3 regions of the Bacillus sp. PK6-16 genome follow, and region 3 is predicted to be linked to each of the others. Evidence: riboswitches for the same ligand, from Rfam matches in the RefSeq annotation. Region 3 holds a riboswitch; each other region holds the start of a gene.
What was found. A riboswitch is a leader RNA that binds a small molecule or an ion and turns the genes downstream of it on or off. The one in region 3 is predicted to bind S-adenosylmethionine.

Region 1 (7,036 bases), 220 kb from region 3:
ATACGAATGCACCGCCGTTGATTAATGCAGCATGAAGTGCAGTTAGACGATGCTCGTCTACTTTCACGCCGTCTTTCATTAAGTACTTTTGTACTAGTTCAGCATGCTCAGTTGCAGCTGTTACGATGTCTGTGAAAATAACACCTTTTTCTTTTGCTTCGTCTGCTAAAGAAACGAATGCAGTTGTACCAGTACGTTGCACTAATACGCTGTTATTTTCATCGATTAAGTTTTTCACTGCTTCTGGAAGTTCAGTTAAAGAACTTACAGGCTCTTGCTTAGCAGCGTCGCCTTTTCCGATAAAGTCCCATTTGTCAATTTTCGTTTTATCAGGCGTTGGCATTGGAAGTTCAGTTGCTTGTGCAAGAGCTTGTAAGCGGAACTCAGTCAACCAAGCTGCTTCGTTTACTTCGCTTGCGCGTTGACGGATTGTTTCTTGATCGAAAGGTAATGTACCGATTGTCATGTTTATGCTCCTCTCTTACGCTTCTTGCTCTGTTGTTTCGTCTTCAATACCTAATTCTTTTTTAATCCAGTCGTAACCTTCAGCTTCTAGACGTTGTGCAAGCTCAGGGCCACCAGATTTAACGATACGACCGTTCATCATAACGTGAACGAAGTCTGGAGTGATGTAGTTTAATAAACGTTGGTAATGCGTAATCATTAGGCAACCGAACTCTTCGCCGCGCATTTCGTTAATACCTTTAGATACAACTTTTAATGCATCGATATCAAGACCTGAGTCAATTTCATCTAAGATTGCGATTTTTGGCTCAATCATCATTAATTGAAGAATTTCGTTACGTTTTTTCTCTCCACCAGAGAAACCTTCGTTTAAGTAACGTTGTGCCATTTCTGGATCCATTTCTAGGAATTCCATGTTTTTATCTAATGTACGGATAAATTTCATAAGAGAAATTTCATCGCCTTCTTCACGACGTGCATTAATTGCAGAACGTAAGAAGTCAGCGTTTGTTACTCCGCTAATTTCACTTGGATATTGCATTGCTAGGAATAGACCCGCTTGTGCGCGCTCGTCTACTTCCATTTCTAATACATCTTCACCGTCGATGATGATGCTACCTTCTGTTACTTCATACTTTGGGTGACCCATAATTGCAGAAGATAAAGTTGATTTACCTGTTCCGTTAGGTCCCATAATTGCGTGGATTTCTCCACCTTTTACTTCAAGGTTTACACCCTTTAAAATTTCTTTGCCATCAATTGATACGTGTAAGTCTTTAACCGTTAATGTAGAACCAGCCATCTCAATACCTCCATTAATCCTATATATACATTTTAAAAATTCCTAAAACGTTCATATTCTCATTTTATTCTCATTCTAATTTTATATCAAATAAAATGATATCGCAAACGACGAAAAAAAGTAACCGTTTTTTCACAAATGTATATAAGTATTTCCTTCACATCTTTCTATGATACACCTTTCTTCTTATTTATATAAAGAAAAAAGGACTGGTAATTTTCCAGCCCTTTCCTTATATTTATTCACTTACCGGAAGTACAGCACCTTTATATTCTTTATTAATAAAATCTTGAATTTCTTTTGAATGTAGCACTTCTACTAGCTCTTTAATTTCTTTTTTCTTCTCATCACCTTTACGAACTGCAATGATGTTTGCATACGGAGAGTCTGATCCTTCAATCGCAATTGCATCCTTTGTTGGATTTAATTTTGCATCAATTGCATAGTTTGAATTAATAAATAAAGCATCTCCCTCATTATTTTCATACAATTTCGGTGAAAGTCCCGGTTCAACATCTGTTTTAAATTTTAAGTTTTTCGGGTTTTCTACAACATCTTTTACTGTTGCTTTAACAACATCTACTCCGTCTTTTAATTTAATAACGCCACCTTTTTGTAACAGCGCTAGCATGCGGCCACGCTCCGCTACGTTATTACTCATAATCACTGTTCCGCCATCTGGTAGGTCTTTTAAGCTTTTATATTTCTTAGAATAAATGCCCATAGGTTCTAAATGGATTTTTCCTGCGTTTACAATTTTATATCCCTTTTCTTGAATTTCTTTATCTAAGTAAGGAATGTGCTGGAAGTAGTTCGCATCAATTTCTTTATCCGCTAAAGCCTTATTCGGCAACACATAATCTTGGAATTTTTTAATTTCTAATTTAATACCCTTTTTCTCTAAAATCGGCTGTGCCTTTTCTAAAATAACAGCGTGTGGCACGTTAGAAGCTCCCACAACAAGCTTATTCTCCTCTTTTCCTCCGCAAGCAGCTAATGTAAATACAGACAACGCTGTAACAATTGACAGTAGAACCTTTTTCATATGCTTTCCCCTTCTCCCCAATAGTTATGTAGTTATAAAAAGAGCCGGCATACACCAGCCCTTTTCAGCAATTATTCTTTTACAGGAACAACCGCCCCTTTATATTCTTTATTAATGAAGTCTTCAATTTCTTTAGAATGCAATACTTCTACAAGAGCTTTAATCTCTTTCTTATCTTTATCGCCTTTACGAACAGCTATTATGTTTGCGTATGGTGAATCATTTCCTTCAATTGCAATTGCATCTTTTTCCGGATTTAACTTTGCATCAATTGCATAGTTAGAGTTAATTAAAACAGCGTCGCCTTCTTTATTGTTATACACTTGTGGCAATAAACCAGGCTCGATATCCGTTTTGAATTTTAGATTTTTCGGATTATCTGCAATATCTTTTGGAGTTGCTTTAACTGGATCTATTCCGTCTTTAATTTTTAAAATACCTTCTTTTTGTAAAATTGCTAAACCACGTCCGTGGTCAGCAACTGAATTACTCATAATAATTGTCGCACCATCTGGAAGCTCTTTTAAACTCTTATACTTTTGAGAGTACACACCAATTGGTTCTAAATGAATCTTTCCTGCTACTTCAAAGTCATACTTTTTATCTTTAATTTCTTTTTCTAAATACGGAATATGCTGGAAGTAGTTTGCATCTAATTCCTTATCCGCTAACGATTTATTTGGTAATACGTAGTCTTGGAATTTTTTAATTTCTAATTCAATTCCTTTTTTCTCAAGTAACGGTTTTGCCTTTTCTAAAATAACAGCGTGCGGTACGTTAGAAGCACCAACAACAAGTTTCTTTTCATCTTTATCTTTCCCGCCACAAGCAGCTAATCCAAAAATTGAAGTTGAAATAAGTGCCGTAAGTAATAATTTTTTCATTTGAAACATCCTCCCGTTTTTCATTATCGTTTATCTATTCGAGTCGTTAAACTATCACCAATCCACTGAATTAAAAATACAACTAGTAATACACAAATTGTCGCAACGATTGTTACATCGTTATTCCCTCTTTGGAATCCTTCTAAGTAAGCAAGTGTTCCAAGGCCACCAGCACCAACAACTCCTGCCATTGCTGTATAGCCTACTAAAGCAATTGTCGTAACCGTAATACCAGATACTAATGCTGGTAACGATTCTGGAATTAACACTTTCAAAATAATTGTGCTTGTTTTTGCTCCCATTGCTTTTGAAGCTTCAATTACACCTTTATCAATTTCGCGAAGTGCGATTTCAACCATTCTCGCGTAGAATGGTGCCGCTCCAATAATTAAAGCCGGCAAAGCTGCACTTGCTCCAAGAATTGTTCCAAGAAGAATCTTTGTGAATGGGATTAATAAAATAATTAAAATGATGAATGGTATAGAACGGAATATATTTACGAATGCTCCAATCACCGTATTAATTGATTTGTTTTCCCATAAATTATCTTTTGCTGTCATGAAGAGTAACAATCCTAAAATGAGTCCTAAAACAAATGTCGCAAGAGCTGCGATTGCCGTCATATATAACGTTTCACCAGTTGCTTCTAACATTTGATTCCAATCAACATTTGTGAGTAACTTATCCATGTGCAATCACCTCCAGCTCTACTTGATCTTGATGAATTCCTTCTATTGCTTGCTGGATCGCTGTTTCCTCACCATTTAAATGAACAACTAAACTACCGTAAGAACCGTTATTCGTTTGTGCGATATTTCCTTGCAAAATGCTAACTTCTATGTCACTGCGTTGCATCAATCGTTGAAGCACTGGTCTTTCTACAGCCTCACCGATAAACTGCAAACGAATTACTTTTCCATCTGGATATTTTTCAATTAAACTTTCAATCGTTTCATTTGTATCTTCAGAATCCGTTAACTGCTGTACAAATCGTTTCGTAATATCTTGCTTCGGATTACGGAATACATCAAGTACTGGACCTGTTTCTACAATCTTTCCTTTCTCCATTACCGCAACACGATTACAAATCTTTCGAATTACGTGCATCTCATGTGTAATGAGTACAATTGTTAAACCAAGGCGCTTATTAATGTCTAATAGTAAATCCAAAATTTGATCTGTCGTTTCCGGATCAAGAGCTGACGTTGCTTCGTCACATAAAAGCACTTGTGGATTGTTAGCTAATGCTCTTGCAATCCCGACGCGTTGCTTTTGTCCCCCGCTCAGCTGAGATGGGTACGCGTCTCCTCTTCCTTCTAATCCAACAAGATGAATTAATTCATCAACACGTTTTCTTCTCTTCTCTTTATCAACACCTGCAATTTCAAGTGGAAACTCTATATTTTCACGTACAGTTCGTGACCAAAGTAAGTTGAAGTGCTGAAAAATCATTCCGATTTCTTGCCTTGCCTTACGAAGTTCACTTCCTGTAATTGCTGATATAACACGATTTGCAATTGTAATTTGGCCAGAAGTCGGTTTCTCTAACTGATTAAACAATCTGATTAAAGAACTTTTCCCAGCGCCGCTATATCCAATAACACCAAATATTTCACCTTTTTCTATTTTTAAATTGGCGTTATCTACAGCAGTGACATCACCGCTTTTCGCCTTATATATTTTCTTTACGTTCTCTAATAGAATCATGATGTTCACCCCTTTTTTAAATAAAAAGCGCAAGCGGATCGTTTAGAACAAGAGGGCGTTTAAATCCCTGACGTAGAGGCGCTTTTTGCCTCATAGGAAGGGATGACACGACCGACTGTTCTAGCCGCTGGAGCTAGATTTCATAAAGATTTTAGGTCGACTCCGCAATTTTTTATTTTTAATGCGTGTAGTCCACTGTTATCATTACTTTTATTATTTGAATGTCCTCCACATTCAAACAATAAAAAAACCTTTCTGCTTTAGAGAAGCAGAAAGGTTTTTATGCGTATATAACAACATTATCCCTCTCTCTCATCTCTCAAAGCATTTGCTTTGCAGGAATTGGCACCATTTCAACATAAGTTGACGGTTGCCGGGCTTCACAGGGCACAGTCCCTCCACCTCTCTTGATAAGAGAAATCAGATTCAATTTTCGTCTGATTTGAAATTTATGAAATTGTCTATATTTTATGACTTGAATTGTATCAATATACACTCACCATGTCAACAGAAATTTTCGCAAAAAATGAAACTTCAGAATTTTAAGCACCTACTGACATCGGTTTACATATATGAAACATCGATTCCACTAATAACATCGTTCGGTACGTTCCCGAATATTGTACACGTCCATCATTCATTAGCATTTGCAATCGTACATTTCCATTCACCAATTGTTCTATATCCTTTTCATCTAAGCAAATGATTTGTTCCGTTCCTCTTTCTTCATGTACCAGCTCTATATAATCTCTTGAAATTTGTAACGAACAACTTTCATCTCCAAAACGAAAATTAACAGTTTTTTCTTCTTGTCTTAAAAGCGGTTCTAAATGATATTGAGCATTAGCGTAATTTACAAATGATTGAAGCAAAGAATATAATCTCACCCTAAATCACATCCTTCATATCACTTTCTATTACATACCATTCCCTCTCACTAAAGAGCAATCCTGTTATTTTCGCTCGACAAATACTGTATCCACCCTGCATCTCGACATATTTCCCAAGAAATATGTCGAGGCGGCAAAAATTTTGCCGCCTACTTTAATTCCGTATATAAATATTCAACCGAATGAAATGCGTATATCTTCTTCATCAGTGTCCCATTTTCAAAAACAAGTAAACAAGGTACACTTTCAATCCCATACTCTTTCGCTAAATGCGGAGCATAATTTAAATCTAACATCCCAATTTTGAGGCCTTCAATTGTCATCTCAACGACTGTTAACATCTTTTTTGCTAATTGGCATGTTCCACACATTGGAGTATATACATATAATACTGTTTTTTCTTCGTTCTCTATTAGGGCTGTAGCTTCGGCTCCTGTCCAATCAATCACTTCTATCATTCCTTACCGTAAATATTCTGTATAAACGTCAATGTCGGCTCCCCATAATACATTTGCTAAGTGTGTAGATGGCGCAGTTGCCACTTCTCGGTACGAGCGATCAATATAGATATGCTCGGCTTGCGGGAATTCTTTTCGAAATTGTTTCCTTAACTTTTCTCCAGCATCATCAGCATCCACTAGCACATACACTTCCTTATCAAAAAACTGATCAACGAGCTCATCCATTTTCGACAAACCAATTGTACCATTTGTACAAACAATTTCCACCGGTTCACGAATAATAGATTCAATCTTTCTTCTATCTGATGTACCTTCTACAATAATGACTTTTTCTACATAAATCATATGTCATCACCCGATCACCATATACTATATAACCTTGAACTTAGTATATAGTATATTCGTTATTTTCATGTTGTTTCCTGTTTATTTTTGCAAAAGAAAAGCGCAAGCGGCTCATTCAGATTGTGAGGGGGATGGAGCTTCTGACGTAAAGGCGCTTTTGGCCTTGCAGGAAGAAGCGAAGCCACCGAACAATCTAGCCGCTGGAGCTAGACAATGAAAAGCGCAAGCGGCTCATTCAGATTGTGAAGACTTATGAAACCTTACCACAAAACAGTTTTTCTCATAATAGCTTATTTATTTACATATAACTTGAATTTCATTATTTCACAAAAAATAAAAAAGGACAGCACAAAGGCTGTCCTTTAGTCGACTATAATTAGTCTTGGTTTGTCATTTCTGCATATTTTTCTGCAGTTAATAACTTCTCAACTTGGCTT
Region 2 (7,036 bases), 1.4 Mb from region 3:
ATTTTACGTGATTTATCAGTTTCGATTGAAAAAGGAAAATGGGTAGCGCTCGTTGGGAAGAACGGTACAGGTAAGTCTACACTGTTAACGATTTTAGCAGGATTACAAAAAGCGAGAAGAGGAAAAGTAAAGTGGAACGGAAAAGTGATACATAAAATCGATTCGAAAGAACGGTTTAAAAGTATTGGGTATGTATCGCAGCATCCGTATTACCATTTTACATTTGATACAGTATGGGATGAGGTTTATGAACGTGCGCGTGAATTATATGGAGAACAAGGAAAAGAAATAGCAGAAGATACGCTAAAACAGTTTTGGTTGTATTCGCTTAAAGAACGCCATCCGCACGATTGTAGCGGAGGAGAGCAACAATTACTTGCGTTATGTACGACGTTATTATCAAAGCCGACTTTATTATTACTTGATGAACCGACAAAGGGATTGGATCCATGGAAGAAAGAAAGAGTAGGAGAGCTATTTAGGAAGCTACAAAAAGAAGGTACAACAATTGTAATGGCAACGCATGATATTGAGTTTGCAGCGAAATACGTGGATCAATGTATGATGTTATTTGATGGAACAGTCATTATGAATGATGCACCGAAAGAATTTTTTAGCGGCAACTTCTTTTATACAACATCTATTAATCGATTCATTCGAAAAGACTTGCCATATGCATTAACGTGGGAGGATGTGTACGAAGCTTGTCCAAACGATATGTTGCATTCATAATATGTATCTTTGCAGTAATAATCGGCACATTGCTTTTTACGACACTTGTTATGGACGGTTATTACATGTTAAGTAGTTTGTTTATATTAGCGGTTATTATGTTACCTTTCTATATCCGTTTTGAAAGAAAGGCGTTTGTTTCACGTGAAATTGTTCTCGTTGCTGTATTAGCGGCAATTGCAGCAGTAAGCCGGGTGCCATTTTCTATTTTACCAAGTGTACAACCAACTTCTTTTGTCATTATCGTTTCTGCAATTGTATTTGGAAGTGAAACTGGTTTTATGATTGGTGCTACAGCAGCAATCGTATCTAATATTTTTTTAGGACAAGGTCCATGGACACCGTGGCAAATGTTTTCGTGGGGCATGATTGGTTTTATAGCAGGTTTACTTCGTAATACATTTTTTATGAAAAAGCTATGGGGGAGACTTCTTTACGGAGTAATTGTTGGCTTTTTATTTGGCTGGATTATGAATTTCTGGGGCCTTCTCGGTTTTATACGAGAAGCAACATGGGAAACTGTCATTTCGTATTATATCGCAAGTTTTTACTTTGATTTGAGCCATGCGATTTCGAATGTTATTTTCTTATTACTATTTAGTACTTCATGGATTACGATTCTTACAAGATTTAAAAAGAAATACGGTATATTAGATGAGCATAACGTGACATAGAAAAGCATACTCATATAAGGTAGGGTCGCGACTTACATATTCGTTTGCCTCTTTCATGCTTCTTACATAATGTAAGGAGCATTTTTTTGTCAAAAAATCGTTTCAATATGCATCCGCTATTATATAAAATTATTTGTATAATTGTAGGTGAGAACTTTTTTCAAAAGGGAGGTGTATAGTTAATGAAGTTAGTTATTCCGAAGCAACATGGTGCATGGGCTATGCTTGTTATTCCTTTTTTATTAAGTGTCGTACTTGGGAAACCTACTATTTATCATATTCCATTGTTTTTAGCGTGGTTCTTTATCTATTTAGCCACATATCCATTTCTTACGTACATAAAGCAAAGACGAAAAAAAGAGTTTTTACAAGCTGCCATTGTTTATTTTATTATTGCGTTCCTATTTGGGGTGATTTCTTTATTATATGAGTGGCGAATTCTTTTATTCGTAATAGTAATGATTCCATTATTTATAGTGAATATGTATTACGCTCGTCAAAAAAATGAAAGAGCACTATTAAATGATATTTGTGCGATTATTGTGTTTTGTATCGGTGGGTTAATTAGTTATTACTTTTCAATGAAGCAAATCGATCATACAGCTATATTCATTGCACTTATTTCATTTTTATACTTTTTAGGTAGTACGTTCTATGTGAAAACGATGATTCGTGAAAAAAATAATCCGAAGTATCGTCTTATATCTTGGGGATATCATATCGTATTAACGATAATTGTATTTGCGATTAATCCGTGGTGTTCTCTCATTTTTATACCAAGTGTCATTCGAGCGATTATGTTGTATGGTAAAAAAATTTCTATTATAAAAGTAGGAATTTTAGAAATTGCTAATTCTGTATATTTTTTAATCATAACGGCAATAATTATGAAGTATGCCATTTGAAAAAACTTCCCATCAATTGATGGGAAGTTTTTAATCTTTTTCTAAAATGTGAACGGTGTACTCGCAACGTTGAATAGCTTGTTCAACAGCATAAAGTGATTGTTCAATACGAGCGCGATTAAAATCTTTTTCAACTGTTTCGAGCGCTTCTTCTAAACAATTTTTAGCTTCTTGTAATGATTGAAAAGAATCTTGTACATATCCGCGAGCATTTTGATGCATTTCATAATCCTCCTTGCGTGTTCGTATATGGGTAGTATGAACAGTAAGGAAGAAAATATAATTTATTATATTTGTTTGACAATTAAAGTGGAATTACGTATAGTAAGAATTAAGTGAATATTTTCTTATCCAGAGAGGTGGAGGGACTGGCCCGATGAAACCCAGCAACCGCGATGCAGGTGCTAATTCCAGCAGAACATATTTGTTCTGGGAGATAAGACGAAGATATATACGTAACTTCTTCTTATCGGAGAGGTTTTTTTATTGCAAAAAAACCGATTACGAAAATTTATATTAAGAAGAAAGGGGTTGCGCATTACTGTGACACTCGAAAAATACGTAAAACTGCGTAGTACAGTTTATGAATATATGATAGAGCAAGATAAGCCGATATCATTGTTAGATATTCAAGAACATATCGTTTCGCATCATGAAGGAAAATTCACGAAAAAGATGTTGCATCAATTTTATTTATCAAGATTATTAGACGAACTAAAACTGGATGGGAAAATTACATTAGCTGATGAATATCTCTATGCTGAAAAAGGGGTATTGTATAAGGCGAGAAAAGGGAGCTAAGCTCTCTTTTTTTCTTAAAATAACGGAGTATGTAGAGTAAAAGACTGCTAAAGCAGCCTGATACAGGGAATGGTGTTGAGTGTGTAGTGTCAAAAATTGAATGTGCCTGAAAGAGGCAATTCATATCGGCTGCAAATGAAAAGAGACACCTTCGCCGAATAGGTGTCAGTCGTTTTGTCACGTAGACTTGCTACTTAACAGTAATTAGAATAACATGCAGGATTTTCGAAGTCAAAAGGGAATTAAAGGAAGGGGTACAATTATGTACGCTTACTTATTAAAAGATATAACGAAATGGATCCCAAAGTACATTGTAGATAAGGGATATGAATATTATGAAGATGGGCATGTAGAAGATGTTGAAATACAAGATAAAAAAGTGTTTGCTTTCGTTACTGGAAATGCAGGGAATTATGAAGTAGTTATCGATCTCGAAGATTTTTCAGAAAGTAACTGTGAGTGTCCCTATGAAAATTATTGTAAACATATGGCGGCAGTTGTTTATGATATGCAAGGTGCTGGTGAGAGTGCAGTTAAAGAGAAACTGAAAGATTTAGAAAAAGAAGAGTTACTTATATTATTAAATCGATTGTTGCAAAGTTCGAAAAACGTACAAATTGTAGAGAAGATGTTAAAGAAGGGGAAACTTTAACGTATAGAGGGAGTTGTTTTGTAGTGAACGTACTAATTATATATGCTCATCCTAGTCCTTCCAGTTTTAACGCGGCGATTTTCAATCATGTGCAAAAAGGACTACAGGAAACAAATCATTCAGTTACCGTACTTGATTTATACAAAGAACAATTTGATCCAGTCCTCGTATTCAATGAAGAGAAGAAAAGACGTGATTTAGTAAATGAAGAGGAAACTGCTCGGTACAGAATGTTAGTAGAAGAAGCAGATACACTTCTATTTATCTATCCAATATGGTGGTGGGGGATGCCAGCAATTTTAAAAGGTTTTATTGATCGTATTTTCGTAGCTGGATTTGCTTATAAATATGAAGGGGCTCTGCCGAAAGGATTATTGCAAGGGAAAAAAGCGTGGGTTATTAATACGTTAGACTCGCCTCTATGGTACGTCGCATTGTTATATCGATCAGCAGATTGGATTATAATGAAGAGAGGTGTTTTACGTTTTTGTGGCATTCGCGATATAAAACGGTCAGTGTTTCAATCTGTGAAAACGAGTAAAGTATCAAAGCGTGAGAAATGGTTATTACAAATAGAAGAAAAGGCTCGTGCATTATGAATGAAGTCGATCGTATTATAAACTGTGTTCAGTATGATGGCGAACTTTTTCGGAAGTATGTTACGTGTTTACTTCAATTGAAAAAATGTAGCGAAACATTTCAGCAAATTCAAATAGAGTTAAGAAATGATTATTTAATAAGAGGAATTTGTGAAAGAGAAGTTGATGAGGTAGTACGGGGAAGTAAAGAATATGAAATGCATTTTCTTCCTAAAGTATTACAGTGGAATTTTTTGAGGGGAAATCCACATCTAATTGAAAAAGTGTGCGAAGATTTTTTTGCATTTGAGTCATTACATCTTACGGAGTTAGAGTGGGAGAAGATTATAAAATTCATGGGAAATAAGTGATTTATTATGTAAAAAAGCTAGTATAAAACTAGCTTTTCGTTTAAATAAATAAAAAGCATAGACTAATGATGAAACCCGCATATAGTAAGTTCACAACACAAAATCCCATAATGTCACGAGCACCTAAACCAGCTATCGCTAATTCTGGTAATGCCCAGAAAGGTTGAATTAAATTCGTCCAAGCATCGCCCCATGCAATTGCCATTGCTGTTTTTGCAGCAGGTACACCAAGTTCAGCGCCAGCTGGAATCATAATTGGTGCTTGCACAGCCCATTGACCGCCGCCAGATGGAACGAAAATGTTAACAATGCCAGCACTTAAAAATGTAAAGAGCGGAAAAGTCGTTTCATTTGAAATGCTAATAAAGAAATTAGAAATAGCTCCTCCAAGTGAAAGTCCTTCACTATTTGCTCCAATCATCATGCCCATAATTCCTGCGTAAAACGGAAATTGAAGTAAAATGCCAGAAGCACTTTTTGTAGAGTCTGAAAAAGCACGAATATACTGAATCGGAGTACGGTGGAAAATAAGACCTGCAATTAATAACATAAAAATCACGATATCGAGAGTAAGGTTAAAACCTTTCGTATAAAAGTAATTGAAAATATAAATGAGACCTAACAATCCAACGCAAAGTGTAATAATAATGCTATTTTCCATCTTTTCAGCGAACGTATTTTTTTCTACTTCTTGAGCAGCAGCTTCTTCATGGAACACGCTAGGATCTACTGTAATCGTATGTTTTTCATCTGGATGCATCGCTTTATTAATGAGAGGCATCGTAATGAGAAAAATAATAACTGGAACGAGAGCGTATGGTGAGAATAACGTTTCTGTTATTGGAATCGCCTCTTTAATACTTCCAGCAGTCGTTTTAATTAACGTTTCACCGCCTGTTGCTAACGTAAGAGGGATAGAGGCAGAAAGACCGGCATGCCAAATGAGAAATCCAGAGTAAGAAGAGGCGATTGCTAGTCTATAATCTAATCCGTCCAGCTGCCTTGCCACTTCTTTTGCGTATAAAACAGATACAACAATTCCAAAGCCCCAGTTTATGTATGCACCAAGTAAACTTACAATTGAAATGGCAATAATGCCTTGTCCATTCGTTTTTGGTAGTCTGGCAGCTTTCGTTAATCCTTTTTTAATAAGAGGAGCATTTGCTAAAGCAGATCCAGTCACGAGTACAAGTGCCATTTGCATAGAAAAGGCGAGGAGTCCCCAAATTCCATTACCCCAGTGATTAATCATTTCTACAGGTGTTTGGTGAGTCGCAAACATACCAAAGAAGATAACGAAAACAGTTAGTAAACATGATAAAATAAACGGTTCTGGCAAGAAGCGTTGCACTAAGGCGACGCAACCATTTGTAAAGGAACGAAACAAAATAGATCAACCTCCTTATGTATATGTATTACAATTATTCGAGGTTGGTTAGGAGATAACCTTCAATGTAAAGAAAATTCAGATATTTACAGAGTGGTAATTTATTGATAGATTGATATAGAGCCTCGTATCAAATTCTGCTTTTAATATACTAGAAGAAAAACGGTTGGAAATGGGGTAGCACTTATAGGGATAGTATAGAGAAAGGTTACTAGCTGGCTTCAAAGCAACTGTTGCAAACTGGTCAAAAAATAAAGTTCATCATCCCGGAAGAAACTTTATTTTCATCTATAGAAGAAATTTTCGACCAATATGAACAGACAATCTTTGTAAGGGAAGTGTTTTAATACATTCTCCAAAAGATGTGGATGTATAAGTTAAACGCTCAATTAAAATTGTAAACTGCTTATAAAATTTTCGATAGGTGTATTTTAGGTAATTGTTTTTTCATTCTTTTCTAATAACGAAAAGATAATTGGTATAGTAGTGTAAATAATGTACTGTAATGAAAAAGCTTCCACTACTGTGGAAGCTTTTCTAAATGATGTGCAATATCAATATACATATTTGAGTAAGTCGAATGTATTTCATTACTTGGCGTTGCGTTAGAAGAGAAATGAACGATTACCATATTTGCTTTCGGATCGATGTAAAGTGTTTGTCCGTAACTACCTAACACTTCAAAAGCACCTTGTTCATTGTGCGGAATCCACCATTGATTATGATAAGAAATGGAAGCTCCAGGGCCAATTGCAAGTTCACCTTCTTGGACATTTTTTACACTTTCTGTAATAGAAGAAGGGAGAATGTGTTTTCCGTTATATTCCCCGTTGTTTAATAGTAATTGCCCGAATCTCGCCATATCTCTAGCAGTTGCATTTAATCCAGCACTAGCTTGTTCTACTTTTGTTTCATCTGTAACGTAATACGCGTTTT
Region 3 (7,036 bases):
CACTTTCACAATATGCTCAACAAAAGTAGTTCCCTTCCAAATTGCTAACGCTTTCGGCTCACCGAATCTACTCGACATACCACCTGCTAATACAATTCCAGCATACTTACTCATTGGCGATGCAGCTCAAATGTAATATGACCTAATTCCGGTAAAATTAATTTATTCATCGCAAGGCGAACCGCTCCGCTAGACCCTGGCATCGAGAAGACTACTTTGCGCCCAATTGTACCACCAATCGCTCTACTTAACATTGCGCTGCTTCCGATATCTTCTAAATAACTAATCATACGGAACAGCTCACCAAATCCAACAATTTCTTTATCTAATAACGCTGATACTGCTTCAATTGTGACATCGCGTTTCGTAATACCAGTACCGCCATTTGTTAATATAACATCTACATCTTCCTTATGATAACCAGCTAACACTGCTTGCTGGATACTTTCTTTATCATCTTTTACAATTTCATAAGAAGTTACTTTATGTCCCGCTTCTTTTAACAATTCATGTAATAGTTGTCCGCTCTTATCTGTTTCTTCCGTACGTGTATCGGAAATCGTCACGATCTTGCAACGCACTTCTTTTGGAGCTTGTTTTTTATGTTCAGTTACACTCATTTTTTATCTTTCCTTTCTTAAAGACTTTTCTTCATTTTATCATACATACCTTTACACAATTATGTATGAAGCCAATCATGCGCCATGATACAATATAAGTATACTAACCCACAAAAAAGAAAGTGCACTTTCTTATACTCCTAGACTACACATCTTTAGCTACTCTTTATATTTTCTACATAATAGAATTCAATTTTAAAACTTGTACTAAAAAATAAATTGGAGGTCTACATAGTATGGAACTTTATAAAAAATTAACAACAACATTTATCCTCTTATTCATCGCTTCAATCACTGTCGGCTTTTCCTTAAAAGGCGCAATTCCATACGCTACATTAGTAAGCATTATATTCGCGACACTATTTTTACTAAGTAGTGCCTTTTGCGCAGGTAAAGCACGTCAAATGAAAGGTTGATTACATATGTTCCAGAAGAAACCCACCCTTTGTAAATCATGTAAAAAGGAAATACAAACGTATGAAAAGGCATGGATTCATATGCCATTTCCAGCAAGTGGCATGACTAATATGAAAAAGTATATTGAGCTAGATGGCGAAGTATATTGCAAATCATGTATTCAAATTATAAGTAAAACGAAATAAAAAAAGCTTTGCGCTCACCGCGCAAAGCTTTTTTTCATATATTATAGACCAGCTTGCTCTTTTAAAGCTGCTGCTTTGTCTGTACGTTCCCATGATAGATCTACATCAGTACGTCCGAAGTGGCCGTAAGCTGCTGTTTGTTTGTAAATTGGGCGACGTAAATCTAGCATTTTAATAATACCAGCTGGGCGAAGATCGAAGTTGTTACGAACTAGTTCTACTAATACGTCTTCAGATACTTTACCAGTGCCGAATGTATCAACTGAAATTGATACTGGTTGTGCTACACCGATTGCGTATGCAAGTTGTACTTCTGCTTTTTCAGCAAGACCAGCTGCTACGATGTTTTTCGCAACATAACGAGCTGCATATGCTGCAGAACGGTCAACTTTCGTTGCATCTTTACCAGAGAATGCACCGCCACCGTGGCGAGCGTATCCACCGTAAGTATCAACGATGATTTTACGTCCTGTTAAACCAGCATCACCTTGTGGTCCACCAATTACGAAGCGGCCAGTTGGATTAATGAAGAATTTCGTTTCTCCATCCATTAATTCTGCTGGTACTACAGCTTTAATTACGTGCTCTTTTAAGTCGCGATCGATTTCTTCCCATGTAACATCTGGGTGATGTTGTGTAGAAATTACGATAGTATCAACACGTACTGGTTTACCATTTTCATCATACTCAACTGTAACTTGCGTTTTTCCATCCGGACGTAGGTATGATAATGTATCATCTTTACGTACTTCAGTTAAACGGCGAGCTAATTTGTGAGCAAGCGAGATTGGAAGTGGCATTAACTCTTGTGTTTCATTACATGCGAAACCAAACATTAAACCTTGGTCTCCTGCACCAATTGCCTCAATCTCAGCGTCAGTCATTTGACCTTCGCGTGCTTCTAGCGCTTGGTCAACACCCATAGCGATGTCAGCAGATTGCTCATCGATAGATGTTAAAACTGCACAAGTTTCTGCATCGAATCCGTATTTTGCGCGTGTGTAACCAATGCCTTGAATTGTTTCACGAACGATTTTTGGAATATCTACGTAAGTAGAAGTCGTAATTTCCCCCGCTACCAATACTAAACCAGTTGTTACAGTTGTTTCACAAGCTACACGTGCATTTGCGTCTTTTGATAAGATCGCATCTAAAATTGAATCAGAAATTTGGTCACAAATTTTATCTGGATGTCCTTCAGTTACAGACTCAGATGTGAACAGATGACGTTTTTTTGTCATGTGGTAAACCTCCCTACAGTAATTGTATATATTGTACGGAACTCATCCTTAATTTGCCACAAACTGCGACATACATTTATTCTCCCACACAAGCATACAGAAAAACCTTTCCTACTTTACATAGAGGAAAGGTTTAATTTGCTACTTGCATACTGCTTTTTGCCCTTCGCTCTTATCGTTCGAGACCTGTAGCCTCGCACAGGTTTTAGCACCTATTCACCTGTATTTACCACTACAAGTGAGGTTGCTGGGCTTCATCGGGCCTGTCCCTCCGCCAGCTCGGGATAAGAGAGTATCCGTCCCAACCTATACTAAAGAAATGATATTCATTTGTCAATTAATATTCACATTTTCCTGAAAGTTTTTCTCAATACGCCTGAAATGAAATATTAATAGGGAAATAATGCATTCACACAAACAAAAAGAAATAAATAGTATACATTATTTATATAATTGTGTTATACTCTTGTTGGGGATTACGAGAAATATTTCATTAAATGAAAAGGATGGTATATAAATATGAGTACTGTGAATGTCCAAATTGGTTTACACGAATTATTGAACGGAAGCAATGCACAGATTCAACTAAGTGTTCCGCAATTAGTGGAAAAAGTATTAATGCGAAATGAAGGGAAATTAACTTCGACTGGTGCCGTTTCTGCTTCAACTGGAAAATATACAGGACGTTCTCCTAAAGATAAATTTATTGTGAAAGAAGCATCGGTTGCTGACAAAATTGCTTGGGGAGCTGTGAACCAACCGATTTCTGAAGAACATTTTAATAAATTATATACTAAAGTTTTAGAATACTTAAAAGAAAAAGAAGAGTTATTCGTCTTCAAAGGATTTGCAGGCGCTGACCGCAATTACCGCCTACCAATTCAAGTTATTAATGAATATGCATGGCACAATTTATTTGTACATCAATTATTCATTCGTCCAACTGAAGAAGAATTAACAACTCATGAGTCAGGGTTCACAATTGTTTCTGCACCGAACTTCAAAGCTGATCCAGCTGTTGACGGTACAAACTCTGAAGCATTCATTATGGTTTCATTCGAAAAACGTATTGTACTAATTGGTGGTACAGAATACGCTGGAGAAATGAAAAAATCAATCTTCTCTATTATGAACTTCTTACTACCTGAACAAGATATTCTTTCTATGCATTGCTCTGCAAACGTAGGTGAAGAAGGCGACGTAGCACTATTCTTCGGTTTATCTGGAACAGGTAAAACAACATTATCTGCTGATCCAAATCGTAAATTAATCGGTGATGATGAGCACGGTTGGTCTGATAACGGTGTATTCAATATTGAAGGCGGTTGCTACGCAAAATGTGTAAACCTTTCTCACGAGAAAGAACCACAAATTTTCGATGCAATCACATTTGGATCCGTTTTAGAAAACGTTATCATTAATGACCAAACGCGTATCGCGGACTACAACGATACTACTTTAACAGAAAATACTCGTGCTGCATACCCTATGCATGCGATCGACAATATCGTACTGCCAAGTGTTGCTGGACACCCAAATACAATTATTTTCTTAACTGCTGATGCATCTGGCGTATTGCCTCCAATCAGTAAGTTATCAAAAGAGCAAGCTATGTATCATTTCTTAAGTGGTTACACTAGTAAACTAGCAGGAACAGAGCGCGGCGTTACATCTCCGCAAGCAACATTCTCAACTTGCTTCGGTTCACCATTCTTACCACTTGATGCATCTCGCTATGCTGAAATGCTTGGTGAAAAAATCGAGAAACACGATGCGAAAGTATTCTTAGTAAACACTGGCTGGACTGGTGGCGAATACGGCGTTGGTAAACGTATGAACTTAGGTTACACTCGTGCAATGATTCAAGCAGCATTAAACGGTGAACTTGCGAAAACTGAAACAGCTAAACATGACATCTTCGGTCTTGAAGTTCCACTTCACGTACCAGGTGTACCTGACGAAGTGTTAATGCCTGAACAAACTTGGGCTGATAAAGCTGCTTACAAAGCAAAAGCAATCGAACTTGCAAATGAATTCAAAGCTAACTTCAAAAAATTCGACAGCGTATCTGAAGACATTATTAACTTAGGCGGTCCAATCGCTTAAATTAAAACTTTCTGTTGGAATAACCCTTTACTCATATGAATAAGTGTCGTGTAACCGTAAAGTTTCGCGTACTCACCGACAAAACCCAATGCGGCTTAACGGTTACACACACTTACATAAAAAAGAAGCTTACGTGAAAACGTAAGCTTCTTTCTATATCTTATATAAAGTGAAACGCTAATCTCTTCATCTGTGACCTAGATTATAAAATTACAGCTTCGAATATATACATTATATCCCTACTCACTACATCTCTCGGGTTTTACATCGTATGGGGCTAAAAAAGGCCCTGACCGCTTCTATTCGTGACTGGATCATCTATTCCATCTAAAAAGAAGTCTTTTATCTTTTTAGCTCTTTGTTAGTTCTTTCTCATCTTTCATGCTATAGTAACCTAAATTCACAACGATTAAGAAATACCCACCCATAATCCCTACTGCAAACGCCCACATAACCATGTGGTGCTCAATTTCGTACATAATAATAGCACCCAAAATGGCAGCTGCAAAACGGTTAAACATACCGAGTGTCGGTGCTTTCGTCTTCTTTACAATACTATCTCCAAGCTTCTCAATTCTTCTGCCTAAAAGCCAAACGCAATACATACTTACAATAAGCCCAATTCCAGCGCCTAAAAAATGTGCTGAAAACGGTGTTAACATCCAACCTAGTAACAAAATACCTAGTATATAATACGATTGGATTTTAAATGATCTTAGTGACATACTAATCATGCTGTACCTCTCTTCATTCGTTCTTATCTATCCAACAAAAAATTTCTTTCAAATTCATATCCCTTACATTCATTTCATTCAAATTAAAAACAACATAAACAGTATGTTTATGTTGTTTAAATGTTTTTAGAAAATAATATTATACAAGATTTCAAACATCATATTCTCATATTTTGTGACGGTTTTTCAAACTTTTTTCGTCCATTTATGAAAAAAATGATATCAATCTATGAACATACGGATATGATGTAATAAGCACACAAATAAAGGGGGCGTCTAATGATTTATTTTTTAATGGCTCTCATTCACCTCATTATCCCTGCACTTATTGGACTTTCATTGTATTGGTACACGAAAAATCATAGCATTTTTTACGCTGTCCTCGGTGTTCTTCTTCCAGGTATTATTCTTATTACACTCTTCCGTATTCCATTTTTAAACTTAATTCCACTTATTACTGCTATCTTATTTCTCATCTTCTTACCAAAAATAAAAAAATAGGAAAGCAGATCATAGGTGATCTGTTTTCCTATTTTGATATAGGTTCCCCTGCAATAGAATGAACTTTTACTTTCTCCGATTTCACAAACCATAGACCGACAAAAATGATAATTCCACCGATGATTTGTTGAAACGATACATATTCATTTGCCCAGACAGCTGCAAATAGAACCGCTACAAGCGGCGTTATATACATATATACCATCGTATGTGACGCCCCAATTTTTTGAACTCCAACATACCACATTACTAAACCGAATACTGTTACAAAGAAAATAGAATATAGTAAAGCAAATAGTGTCATTCCGCGAGTAATGTGAAATGGCATGACAAACACATGCGGACCACTTAACAATAATAGCGGAATTGCACCCACTAATGCAGACCATGCAGTAACACGTAAAGCTGAATATTTTTTAATTAATGGTCCTGCTAAAACAGGATAAAGCCCCCAGCATATTGATGTAATAAGTCCAATTCCATTTCCATAAAAAGAACTAGTAAGTGAATGTCCTGCTACTAAAACTAATGCTGCACCAACAAAGGCAGTCATAGAACCGATTAACTTTCGAGAAGAAAACTTTTCTTGTTTCAAGAAAATCGCAAATGCAGTTGTAAAAATAGGTGAAATAGAAATGAGTAAAGAGGCATTTGTAGCGGATGTATATTTGACAGTTTCCATAAATAACGTTTGATACAGTACAATACCTACAACGCTAACAATAATTAATCTAGGTATATCCGTTCGCTCCATATAAACCGACTTTTCAATAAAAAAGGTAAGGAGTAACAGAAGCGGTGCCGCCGCCATCATACGAAGTGCAGTAAACTCAATTGCTGTAAATTCTAAAAGTCCATACTTCGCAATTGTATAGTTAATCCCCCAAATAATAACAACACTTAAAATTAATAACTCAATTCCCCATCTTCTCATGCGTATCCCCTCCGCAAAGAAGATTATACAGAAAATTCAATCATATGTACATTTCATTATGTGAAAAAATCTTTTTATTATATGAAACGTTTTGGTAAATGAAATTATATCGGCGATTTTCTGAATATATCGGCGCAACTCCATTTATATCAGCGATTTTTTCAATATATCGACTTATCGACAATAATAGCGACTTATAAAATAAAAAAAGGTGAGTCCAAAATACATTTTGGACTCACCTTTACTATACTCGAACGTGTAATTTCATATTTGGATTATAAAACTGGCTTGGGCTCTT

Region 1: another riboswitch for S-adenosylmethionine. It lies ahead of M1D66_RS02410 (methionine ABC transporter ATP-binding protein); the one in region 3 lies ahead of metK (methionine adenosyltransferase).
Region 2: another riboswitch for S-adenosylmethionine. It lies ahead of M1D66_RS10950 (hypothetical protein); the one in region 3 lies ahead of metK (methionine adenosyltransferase).

The regions. Positions count from the first base shown of each region.
Region 1 covers NZ_CP096511.1:497,551-504,586, reverse strand. Annotated here, with positions in the region: gene sufD (Fe-S cluster assembly protein SufD) at 1-466, opposite strand, end outside; gene sufC (Fe-S cluster assembly ATPase SufC) at 482-1,267, opposite strand; gene metQ (methionine ABC transporter substrate-binding lipoprotein MetQ) at 1,506-2,312, opposite strand; gene metQ (methionine ABC transporter substrate-binding lipoprotein MetQ) at 2,384-3,196, opposite strand; gene M1D66_RS02415 (methionine ABC transporter permease) at 3,220-3,885, opposite strand; gene M1D66_RS02410 (methionine ABC transporter ATP-binding protein) at 3,878-4,903, opposite strand; SAM riboswitch class I at 5,213-5,320, opposite strand; gene M1D66_RS02405 (hypothetical protein) at 5,446-5,790, opposite strand; gene M1D66_RS02400 (thioredoxin family protein) at 5,943-6,251, opposite strand; gene M1D66_RS02395 (toprim domain-containing protein) at 6,255-6,599, opposite strand; gene gcvH (glycine cleavage system protein GcvH) at 6,976-7,036, opposite strand, start outside.
Region 2 covers NZ_CP096511.1:2,124,677-2,131,712, forward strand. Annotated here, with positions in the region: gene M1D66_RS10930 (ABC transporter ATP-binding protein) at 1-732, shown strand, start outside; gene M1D66_RS10935 (ECF transporter S component) at 705-1,406, shown strand; gene M1D66_RS10940 (YwiC-like family protein) at 1,589-2,311, shown strand; gene M1D66_RS10945 (hypothetical protein) at 2,342-2,533, opposite strand; SAM riboswitch class I at 2,656-2,754, shown strand; gene M1D66_RS10950 (hypothetical protein) at 2,855-3,112, shown strand; gene M1D66_RS10955 (SWIM zinc finger family protein) at 3,375-3,764, shown strand; gene M1D66_RS10960 (NAD(P)H-dependent oxidoreductase) at 3,788-4,363, shown strand; gene M1D66_RS10965 (group-specific protein) at 4,360-4,713, shown strand; gene M1D66_RS10970 (short-chain fatty acid transporter) at 4,754-6,100, opposite strand; gene M1D66_RS10975 (serine hydrolase domain-containing protein) at 6,621-7,036, opposite strand, start outside.
Region 3 covers NZ_CP096511.1:713,329-720,364, reverse strand. Annotated here, with positions in the region: gene M1D66_RS03665 (molybdenum cofactor guanylyltransferase) at 1-114, opposite strand, end outside; gene M1D66_RS03660 (MogA/MoaB family molybdenum cofactor biosynthesis protein) at 111-620, opposite strand; gene M1D66_RS03655 (hypothetical protein) at 857-1,036, shown strand; gene M1D66_RS03650 (hypothetical protein) at 1,043-1,222, shown strand; gene metK (methionine adenosyltransferase) at 1,264-2,463, opposite strand; SAM riboswitch class I at 2,633-2,754, opposite strand; gene pckA (phosphoenolpyruvate carboxykinase (ATP)) at 2,983-4,569, shown strand; gene M1D66_RS03635 (ATP synthase subunit I) at 4,920-5,303, opposite strand; gene M1D66_RS03630 (hypothetical protein) at 5,583-5,804, shown strand; gene M1D66_RS03625 (DMT family transporter) at 5,833-6,738, opposite strand; gene M1D66_RS03620 (iron-sulfur cluster biosynthesis family protein) at 6,983-7,036, opposite strand, start outside.